2 regions of the Streptomyces sp. NPDC017448 genome follow, and region 2 is predicted to be linked to the other one. Evidence: riboswitches for the same ligand, from Rfam matches in the RefSeq annotation. Region 2 holds a riboswitch; the other holds the start of a gene.

Region 1 (4,197 bases), on a different contig from region 2:
GGACCTGGGAGCCGATGCGGTCGGTGATGACCTTCCAGCCGGCCCAGTCGTCCTCGTACAGCGGGTCCTCGATGGAGACGAGCGGGTACGCGGAGACGAGCTCCTCGTAGTACTCGGTCATCTCGGCGGCCGAGCGGGACTTGCCCTCGAACTCGTAGACGCCGTCCTTGTAGAACTCGGACGCGGCGACGTCGAGCGCGAGCGCGATGTCGCGGCCCGGCACGTAACCGGCCTCCTTGATGGCCTCGACGATGAGGTCCAGGGCGGCGCGGTTGGACTCCAGGTTCGGGGCGAAGCCGCCCTCGTCGCCGAGACCGGTGGAGAGGCCCTTGGTCTTCAGGACCTTCTTCAGCGTGTGGTAGATCTCCGCGCCCCAGCGCAGGGCCTCGGAGAAGGACTCGGCGCCGATCGGCGCGATCATGAACTCCTGGATGTCCACGTTGGAGTCGGCGTGCGAGCCGCCGTTCAGGATGTTCATCATCGGAACGGGCAGCAGGTGGGCGTTCGGGCCGCCGAGGTAGCGGAAGAGCGGCAGGTCCGACGCCTCGGAGGCGGCGTGCGCGACGGCCAGCGAGACGCCGAGGATGGCGTTGGCGCCGAGCGACGCCTTGTTCTCGGTGGCGTCCAGGTCGAACATCGCCTGGTCGATGAGGCGCTGCTCGGTGGCGTCGTACCCGACGAGCTCCGGGCCGATCTGCTCGATGACGGCGAGGACGGCCTTCTCGACGCCCTTGCCCTGGTAGCGGTTGGGGTCGCCGTCGCGAAGCTCGATGGCCTCGAACGCGCCGGTGGAGGCGCCGGACGGAACGGCAGCACGGCCCGTGCTGCCGTCGTCGAGGCCGACCTCGACCTCGACCGTGGGGTTGCCCCGGGAGTCGAGGATTTCCCTGGCTACGACGACGTCGATGGACGGCACGAGGCATCTCCTTCTGGGATCTGACACTGGTTGTGCAGGGTCACTGTGGCCTTGCGACCCGAGCCTATCCGGCTCGGCCCCGTTGACCGGCCGACCGCCCGCCTCCTGGGACGAAAAAGGGGCCGGGAGCGTGCGTATCGGGGCGAAACTCCAGAAATCTACTGAGCGGTAACCACAAGAGGTGAACGCAGCCGGGTGCGCTTCCCGCCTCCCGTCACGAAGAACCCGGCCCGGCGCGCCGGGGGGAGCGCGCCGGGCCGGGAAGCCGTGCGGGGGAGGGGGCCGCCGGACGCCCTCCCCCCGGGGAGGAGAGACGGCGGTTACTTCAGGTGGAGCTGCTGGCCCGGGAAGATCAGGTTCGCGTCCTCGACGATGTCGTCGTTGAGCTGGAAGAGCTTGCTCCAGCCGCCCTTGACGCCCTCCTTCTGAGCGATCTTGCTCAGGGTGTCGCCGGTCTTGACCTTGTACTCGCCGTCGCCCTTGCGGACCTTCTCGCCGGTCGGGGTGGTGACGGTCTTCTTGCTCTCGGCCTGCGGAGCGGCCTTCGGCGCGGCCTGCGGAGCGGAGCGCTGCTCGGAGCGCGTGGTGGGCTGCTCGGCCTCGCGCTCGGGCTGCGCCTGCTGGGACTGGCCGGAGCCGGTGTTGACACCCGGGTCCACGCCGTCGTTGGTCAGGCCGCCCGCACCGGCGCAGGCCCAGGCGCCCGGGCCCTGCATGTCGAGAAGCTTCTCGGCGGTGGCGATCTGCTGGTCCTTGGAGGCCAGGTCGGCGCGGGCGGCGTACTGCGTACCGCCGGCGGCGGCCCAGCTGGACTGGGAGAACTGCAGGCCGCCGTAGTAGCCGTTGCCGGTGTTGATGGACCAGTTGCCGCCGGACTCGCACTGGGCGACGGCGTCCCAGGTCTCGACGGAGGCGGCGGAGGCGCTGGTCGCACCCATCAGCGGGACGGCGACGGCGGCGCCGGTGACGCCCACCAGGGTGGCGATACGGGTGGCCTTGGACGGGCGGCGGTGCTTGCCCTTGCTGTTCAGCAGCATGGAACGAATCTCCTCACCGACGCCTACGAGGTGAGCTGTCGGGTTCGGGCTGATGAGTTGCCCGGCCGTGCGTCCTTGCGCACCGCTTCACCCCTAGCCGGCTCCGTACGGCCCCGTCTTCTCGACGAGGCGTCCGGGCCCGGCGGCTTACCTGGGTCCCCCGCTCCTGCCTACGGCGCTTGCGCGTCTGTTCCCTCCGGCCGCCGGCAGGATTCGGCGTGACGGTCGTCGGGGCCCGCGGTGCGAGCGGCTTAGACCGTAAACACAGCCAACCCCGACATTCAAGGACGGACATAGGGGACAATCAGTCCGAACTCGCCGCCAGGGCCCGCCCGTTTCCGCAGGTCGGGGGCGATCCGCCCGGATCGGCCGGGTGAAATGCGTGAGTTGAAGCAAAGAGACCCATGTCTCACTTACGCAAAAGTGGACATAGGTCTCTGAACTGCCCACATTTTCGGGGCGTTTTCCTGCCGGGGGTCAGTCGGCGGCGGGCTTCTCGGCGCTCTCCGGCGCGGCCGGATCGACGCCCGGTTCGGCCTTCCGGTCCAAGCCCAGGTCCAGGTTCTGGCCGGGCAGGATCAGGTCCGGGTCGGGGCCCAGGACGTCCTTGTTGGTCTCGTACAGGCCCGTCCAGCCACCGGGGAGCTCCTGCGCGTCGGCGATCGACCAGAGGTTGTCGCCGGCCCTCACCGTGTATCCGCCCGGCGCGCCGCCGTTCCTCGCGCCTCCGTTCCTCGCGTCGCCGTCACCGCGCGAGGCGTGCCGGCCGGAACCGCGCGGGCCGTCGCCCTCCCGTTCGGCCTTCTCGGGCGCGGGGGCGCCGCGGTGCTTGCCGCCGCTCCGACGGTCCTCGCCGCTTTCGCCCGCCGGGGCCTCGGTGCCGGCCGAGGGGCCCGCCTCAGGGGCGTCGGAGGCCGGCGGGTCGGTGGGCGTCGCGGAGGGGCCGGGGGCTCCGGTCTCTTCTTCCGCAGCGCCCTTCTCCGGCGTGCCGCCCTTCTCGCCCCCGCCCTTCTCCTCGGTTTCGCCGGATGCGCCGGATTCATCGGCCTTGTCGCCCGTGTCCGCTTCACCGGTCGGCGCGGCCGAGGGGTCGGCGGCGGGATCGGCGGGCGGAGGGGTGCCGGGGTCGACGCCGGGCAGGCTGCCGTCCACCGCGAGGCCGGAGATCACCGCGCAGCTCGGCCACGCCTTGGGGCCCTGGTCGTCCAGGACCTTCTCGGCGATGGAGATCTGCTGGGACCGGCTGGCGAGGTCGGCGCGGGGCGCGAACTCCGTGCCGCCGTACGCCGACCAGGTCGCCTGCGAGAACTGGAGCCCGCCGTAGTGGCCGTTGCCGAGGTCGGCGCTCCACGTTCCGCCGCTCTCGCACTCCGCCACCCGGTCCCAGGTGGCCGAGTCGGCCGCGTGCGCGCCGCTCGCGCCGAGCAGCGGGATGGCGATGGCCGATCCCGTCACCCCCGCGGCGACGACGATGGCGGGTGCCTGGCGAGGTCGGCGGTGTCTGCCGTTCGCGGAGCCCATGGGTATGCCTTCCGTGCGACTGACGAGCGAGGTGCCCGGGCGCCGTACGGCGGGTTCACACGCCCCGCGCCCCGGTGCCCGAGTGACGCGTGGGCATGGTGCGGCCCGCACGTCGAACCGTGAACCTAGCGGGATGCGAACGTATGTCACAAGTCGATGCAGCGCAGATCACGTGAAAGTCACAGAGGTGACAGGCTGTCACTTCTCCCGGTCCGGACACCCGGTTCGAACCCGACCGGAAGAGTCCGCAACCCCCGCATGATGAGCCCGCCGCGCCAGCGCAGATCGGCGGGATCACCGGCGAGTCGCAGGTCGGGGAGGCGCCTCAGGAGCGTGGTGAGCGCGGTCTGCCCCTCCAGCCGGGCCAGCGGCGCGCCCAGGCAGTAGTGGATGCCGTGTCCGTACCCGAGGTGCTGGTTGTCACGCCGCGCGAGGTCCAGGACGTCCGGTTCGTCGAACCGCTCCGGGTCGCGGTCGGCCGCGGCGAGCACCACCAGGACGGGATCCCCGGCGGCGATCTCCTCGCCGCCCAGGGTCAGCGGCTCGGTCGCGTACCGCCAGGTCGCCATCTCCACCGGTCCGTCGTACCGCAGCAGTTCCTCGATGCCGGTGGCCAGCAGGGCGCTCTCCCCCGCCTCCAGGGACGCCTGCAGCCGCGCCCGCTGCTCCGGGTGGCGCAGGAGCGCGTACATCCCGTTCCCGATCAGGTTGACCGTCGTCTCG
Region 2 (4,197 bases):
CGCCGGCACTGCGCGTGGCTGGCGTCCTCGTCGGCCGAGGAGCCCGGCCGGTCGTACGTGAAGGGGCTCGGGGAGATGTATGTCGCCGATTCCCGGTTCGGAAAGAACTACGATCGCTACGGGGACGGCACCGCCGCCTTCGTACGGGACGCGCTGACGGTCTACGCGGAACACCGGCTCTCCGACTGACCACGGGCGGCCGAGCCGCCGCCCGCATTCCCCCTGTTCGGCCGATGAGGAGTCGCCGCTCGGCGCGGTTCCGGGAAGCCTGGACGGGGTGCGGCACCGTCCGCAGCCGTGGATGGACCGGGCAGGAGTGCACAGGTGGGGATGGCCAAGGAGCGGCGTCGGGGCGCGTCGGGGGGCGTCGGCGCGGTGGCCCGTGCGGTGTTCGGGTCGCCGGACGACGCCGGGACGCCCGGCACCCGGGTCTCCCGGCGGTTCGTCCGGATGCTGCCGGCGCTGCTGATCGTCGGGGGGCTGGTCTTCGACTCGCTGACCCCGGCCAACTTCACCGCCGTCCCGCTGTTCGTCGCGGCCCCGCTGATCGCCGCCCCGTTCTTCTCGCTGTCCCGGACCGTCCGCACGGGCATCGCGGCGCTCGGCTCCGTCGTCGTGATGAGGTTCTCCGACGGGTTCCCCACCCAGGCGGTGCCGATCATCGAGATGCTCACCGTGCTCACCGCGTCGGTGCTGGCCCTGGTCATCAACGGGGTGGTGCGGCGCGGCAACGAGCAGCTGGCCTCGGCCCGGGTCATCGCGGAGACCGCCATGCGGGCTGTGCTGCCGACCCCGGCCGAGCGGATCGGCGGGCTCCAGGTGGCCGCGCGGTACGAGGCGGCGCAGGCGGACGAGTTCGTGGGCGGCGACCTGTACGCCGTCGCCGACACCCCCTACGGCGTCCGCGTGGTGGTGGGGGACGTGCGCGGCAAGGGGCTGGGCGCCGTCGAGGCGGTGGCGGTGATCATCGGGTCGTTCCGGGAGGCGGCCGAGCAGGAGCGCTCCTTGGAGGGCGTCGCGCAGCGGCTGGAGCGGGCGCTCGCGCGCGAGGGGACGCGGCGGTACGGGCTGGACGCCATGGAGGGGTTCATCACCGCCGTCCTGGCCGAGATCCCGCCCGGCGCGGCCTCGCTCCGCCTCGTCAACCGGGGCCACCCCGAGCCGATCCTGCTGCACGGGGACGGCACCCTGGAGGTGCTGGCGCCCTCGACGCCCGCGCTGCCGCTGGGGATGAACCTGGGGGTGTGGCCGGACCGGGCCGACGAGTGGGCGATGCCGCCCGGGGCGACGCTCCTCGCCTTCACGGACGGCCTGTCCGAGGCCAGGAACGCCGACGGGGTCTTCTACGATCCGGAGGCCCGGCTGCGCGGACGCATCTTCCCGGGGCCCGAGGAGCTGCTGTCGGCGCTCACCGACGACGTACGGCTGCACACGGGCGGGCGGGCCACGGACGACATGGCGCTGATCGCCGTGGGACGGCCGGCGGAGGGGCAGCCGGTACGCCGGACGACGGTGCCGATCGTGGGCCGGGGCGAGGGGTAGCGCGGCAGCGCGCGGGGCTTTACCACGGTGTGTGACCGAAGAACACCGCTCCGCATAACGGTTGACGCACCATCAGGAAAAGGAATGTGGCTGAGCCGCGGTCAAGTCGCCCGGTTCGACCCGCTTGTGGCCCGTACGTCCCCGGCCTGTTCGTTAATGATCAACAGGAACGGCTTGGAATCGGACCCGGGTGTCTATTAACGTTCGATAACGCAGTGCGGTCGTCACAGCCGTCGTCAGGGCGGCGCCGCGCGCGAGCGCCGAATTCCGCAAGGGAACCGGGGAACCACCTACATGGGGTGAATCGGACGCCTGCGCCTCGTGAGAGGCGGAGGGGCCCGTAGGAGACCTTCCTGCTCCGAACCCGTCAGCTAACCCGGTAGGCGAGAAGGAAGGAAAGGAGTGCGCCCACGTGGCGTCCAACAAGCCTGCCCCTGAGGCCGTGTCACCCTTCACCGCAGACGTCTACGGCGGTGCGGAGCGGTCCCCGGGCGAGTGGAACCCCACCGAGGACACCCTCCGCCCCGTGCGCGGCAGGCACCGCGTGGCCAAGCAGCGAGGTCTGGCCCGTAGCTCCACCGTCCTCGGGGTCGGCGTCATGGCGGCCGTCGGAGCGGGTGGCATCGCCACCGCTCAGGACAAGGCCCCGGTCTCCATCTCTCTTCCCGATTCCATCGCGGACAATCTCCCTGACGCCAAGTCCCTTCCCGGCGTAGGGGCGTTCATGGCGGACGACGACAACAGCGACCCGGTCGCCGCCGCGCCGCTCACCACCGCCGGGCTCACCGCCGCCGAGGCGGAGAGCGGCACCGACGCGGGCGAGGCCCTGCGGGCCCGGATCCTCCAGCAGGCCGAGCAGCAGCAGGCCAACGCGGACGCCGAGGCCAGGGCCGCGGCGGAGAAGGCCGCGGCCGAGAAGGCGGCGGCGGAGGCCGAGGAGCAGCAGGACGAGGCGGAGAAGAAGGCCGCCGCGGAGAAGAAGGCCGCGGAGGAAGCGGCGAAGAAGAAGGCGGAGGAGGAGCGGCTCGCCAAGCTCGCCGCCAGCTACTCCCTGCCCACCTCCTCGTACACGATCACCTCGACCTACGGCCAGTCCGGAGCCATGTGGTCCTCCGGCCAGCACACCGGCCTCGACTTCGCCGGGGCTGCCGGTACGCCCCTGAAGGCCGTGCACAGCGGCACGATCATCTCCGCCGGCAACGCGGGCGCGTACGGCTACCGCACGGTGCTCCAGCTCGAGGACGGCACGGAGATCTGGTACGCGCACCAGTCCTCGATCGAGGTCTCGGTCGGCCAGAAGGTCACCACCGGGCAGACCATCGGCCGCATGGGCGGGACCGGCAACGTGACCGGTGTCCACCTCCACCTGGAGGTCCGGACCGCCGGCGGGGCCGCGATGAACCCGATGGCCTGGCTGAACAGCAAGGGCCTGCGGGTCTGAGCCCCCGGGGGCCGACCGCCTCGCCGGCCCCGGGCCGGCGCCCTTCCTCGGCCGGCCCTCCCCGAAACCCCGGCAGCCCTGACGCACACCCCCCGACGTCAGGGCTGCCGGTCTGTCCGGGGGACGGACGGGCCCGCGCGGACGGGGCCGGGGGGCGGACGGGGCCCGCGCGGACGGGTCCGGGGCGGACGGCCCGCGTGGGCGGGCCCGCCCACCAACGGCGGACACGGCGGAATACCGGCTCCGGACCGTTCTGTTGGGCCCTCATATGACTTCTGCGCGCACTCCCCTCGGCACCTCCGACCTCCAGGTCTTCCCGCTCGCCCTCGGCGGCAACGTCTTCGGCTGGACGGCGGACGAGGAGCAGTCCTTCGCCGTCCTGGACGCCTACGTGGCGGCCGGCGGCAACTTCATCGACACCGCCGACGTGTACTCCGCCTGGGCCGAGGGCAACCGGGGCGGGGAGTCGGAGACCGTCATCGGCAACTGGCTCGCCTCCCGCTCCAACCGGTCCGACGTCGTCGTCGCCACCAAGGCCGGCGCCCACCCCGACCACCGGGGCCTGTCCGCCGGTGCGATCAAGGGCGCGGTCGACGCCTCGCTGAGCCGGCTCCGTACCGACCGCATCGACCTCTTCTACACGCACTTCGACGACGAGACCGTCCCCGTCGAGGAGATCGTCACCACCCTCGACCAGCTGGTGAAGGACGGCAAGGTGCGCCACATCGCCGCCTCCAACATCAGCTCCGAGCGGCTGCGGGCCTCCCTCGACTTCTCCGAGCGCGAGGGCCTCGCCCGGTACGTCGCCCTCCAGCCGCACTACAACCTGGTCTCCCGCGACACCTACGAGGGGGAGCTCCAGGACACCGCGGCGGCGGCCGGCCTCGCCGCCGTCCCGTACTACGGGCTCGCCTCGGGCTTCCTCACCGGCAAGTACCGGCCCGGAGCCACCGTCGAGAGCGCCCGGTCCGCGAGGGCGGGCGGACACCTGGAGTCCGAGCGCGGCCGCGAGGTCCTGGCGGCCCTCGACCGGGTCGCCGGGGAGCGGGGCGTCGAGATCGCCACCGTCGCCCTCGCCTGGCTCGCCGCGCAGCCGACCGTCGCCGCCCCGATCGCCTCCGCCCGCACGGTCGAACAGCTCTCCGCCCTCGTCGCGGTCGCCGGCCTCCACCTGACGGAGGAGGAGATCGCGCTGCTCACCCGGGCGTCTGCCT

Evidence for each region. Region 2 has a riboswitch for cyclic di-AMP ahead of ACH4K1_RS28875 (M23 family metallopeptidase). Riboswitches for the same ligand answer to the same signal wherever they lie in the genome.
Region 1: another riboswitch for cyclic di-AMP. It lies ahead of ACH4K1_RS11085 (transglycosylase family protein); the one in region 2 lies ahead of ACH4K1_RS28875 (M23 family metallopeptidase).

What each region holds. Positions count from the first base shown of each region.
Region 1 covers NZ_JBIRLM010000005.1:88,474-92,670, forward strand. The annotation lists gene eno (phosphopyruvate hydratase) at 1-916, opposite strand, end outside; gene ACH4K1_RS11085 (transglycosylase family protein) at 1,237-1,953, opposite strand; cyclic di-AMP (ydaO/yuaA leader) riboswitch at 1,959-2,141, opposite strand; gene ACH4K1_RS11090 (transglycosylase family protein) at 2,431-3,474, opposite strand; gene ACH4K1_RS11095 (cytochrome P450) at 3,654-4,197, opposite strand, start outside.
Region 2 covers NZ_JBIRLM010000024.1:18,393-22,589, reverse strand. The annotation lists gene ACH4K1_RS28885 (MerR family transcriptional regulator) at 1-189, shown strand, start outside; gene ACH4K1_RS28880 (PP2C family protein-serine/threonine phosphatase) at 331-1,542, shown strand; cyclic di-AMP (ydaO/yuaA leader) riboswitch at 1,791-1,943, shown strand; gene ACH4K1_RS28875 (M23 family metallopeptidase) at 1,955-2,983, shown strand; gene ACH4K1_RS28870 (aldo/keto reductase) at 3,252-4,197, shown strand, end outside.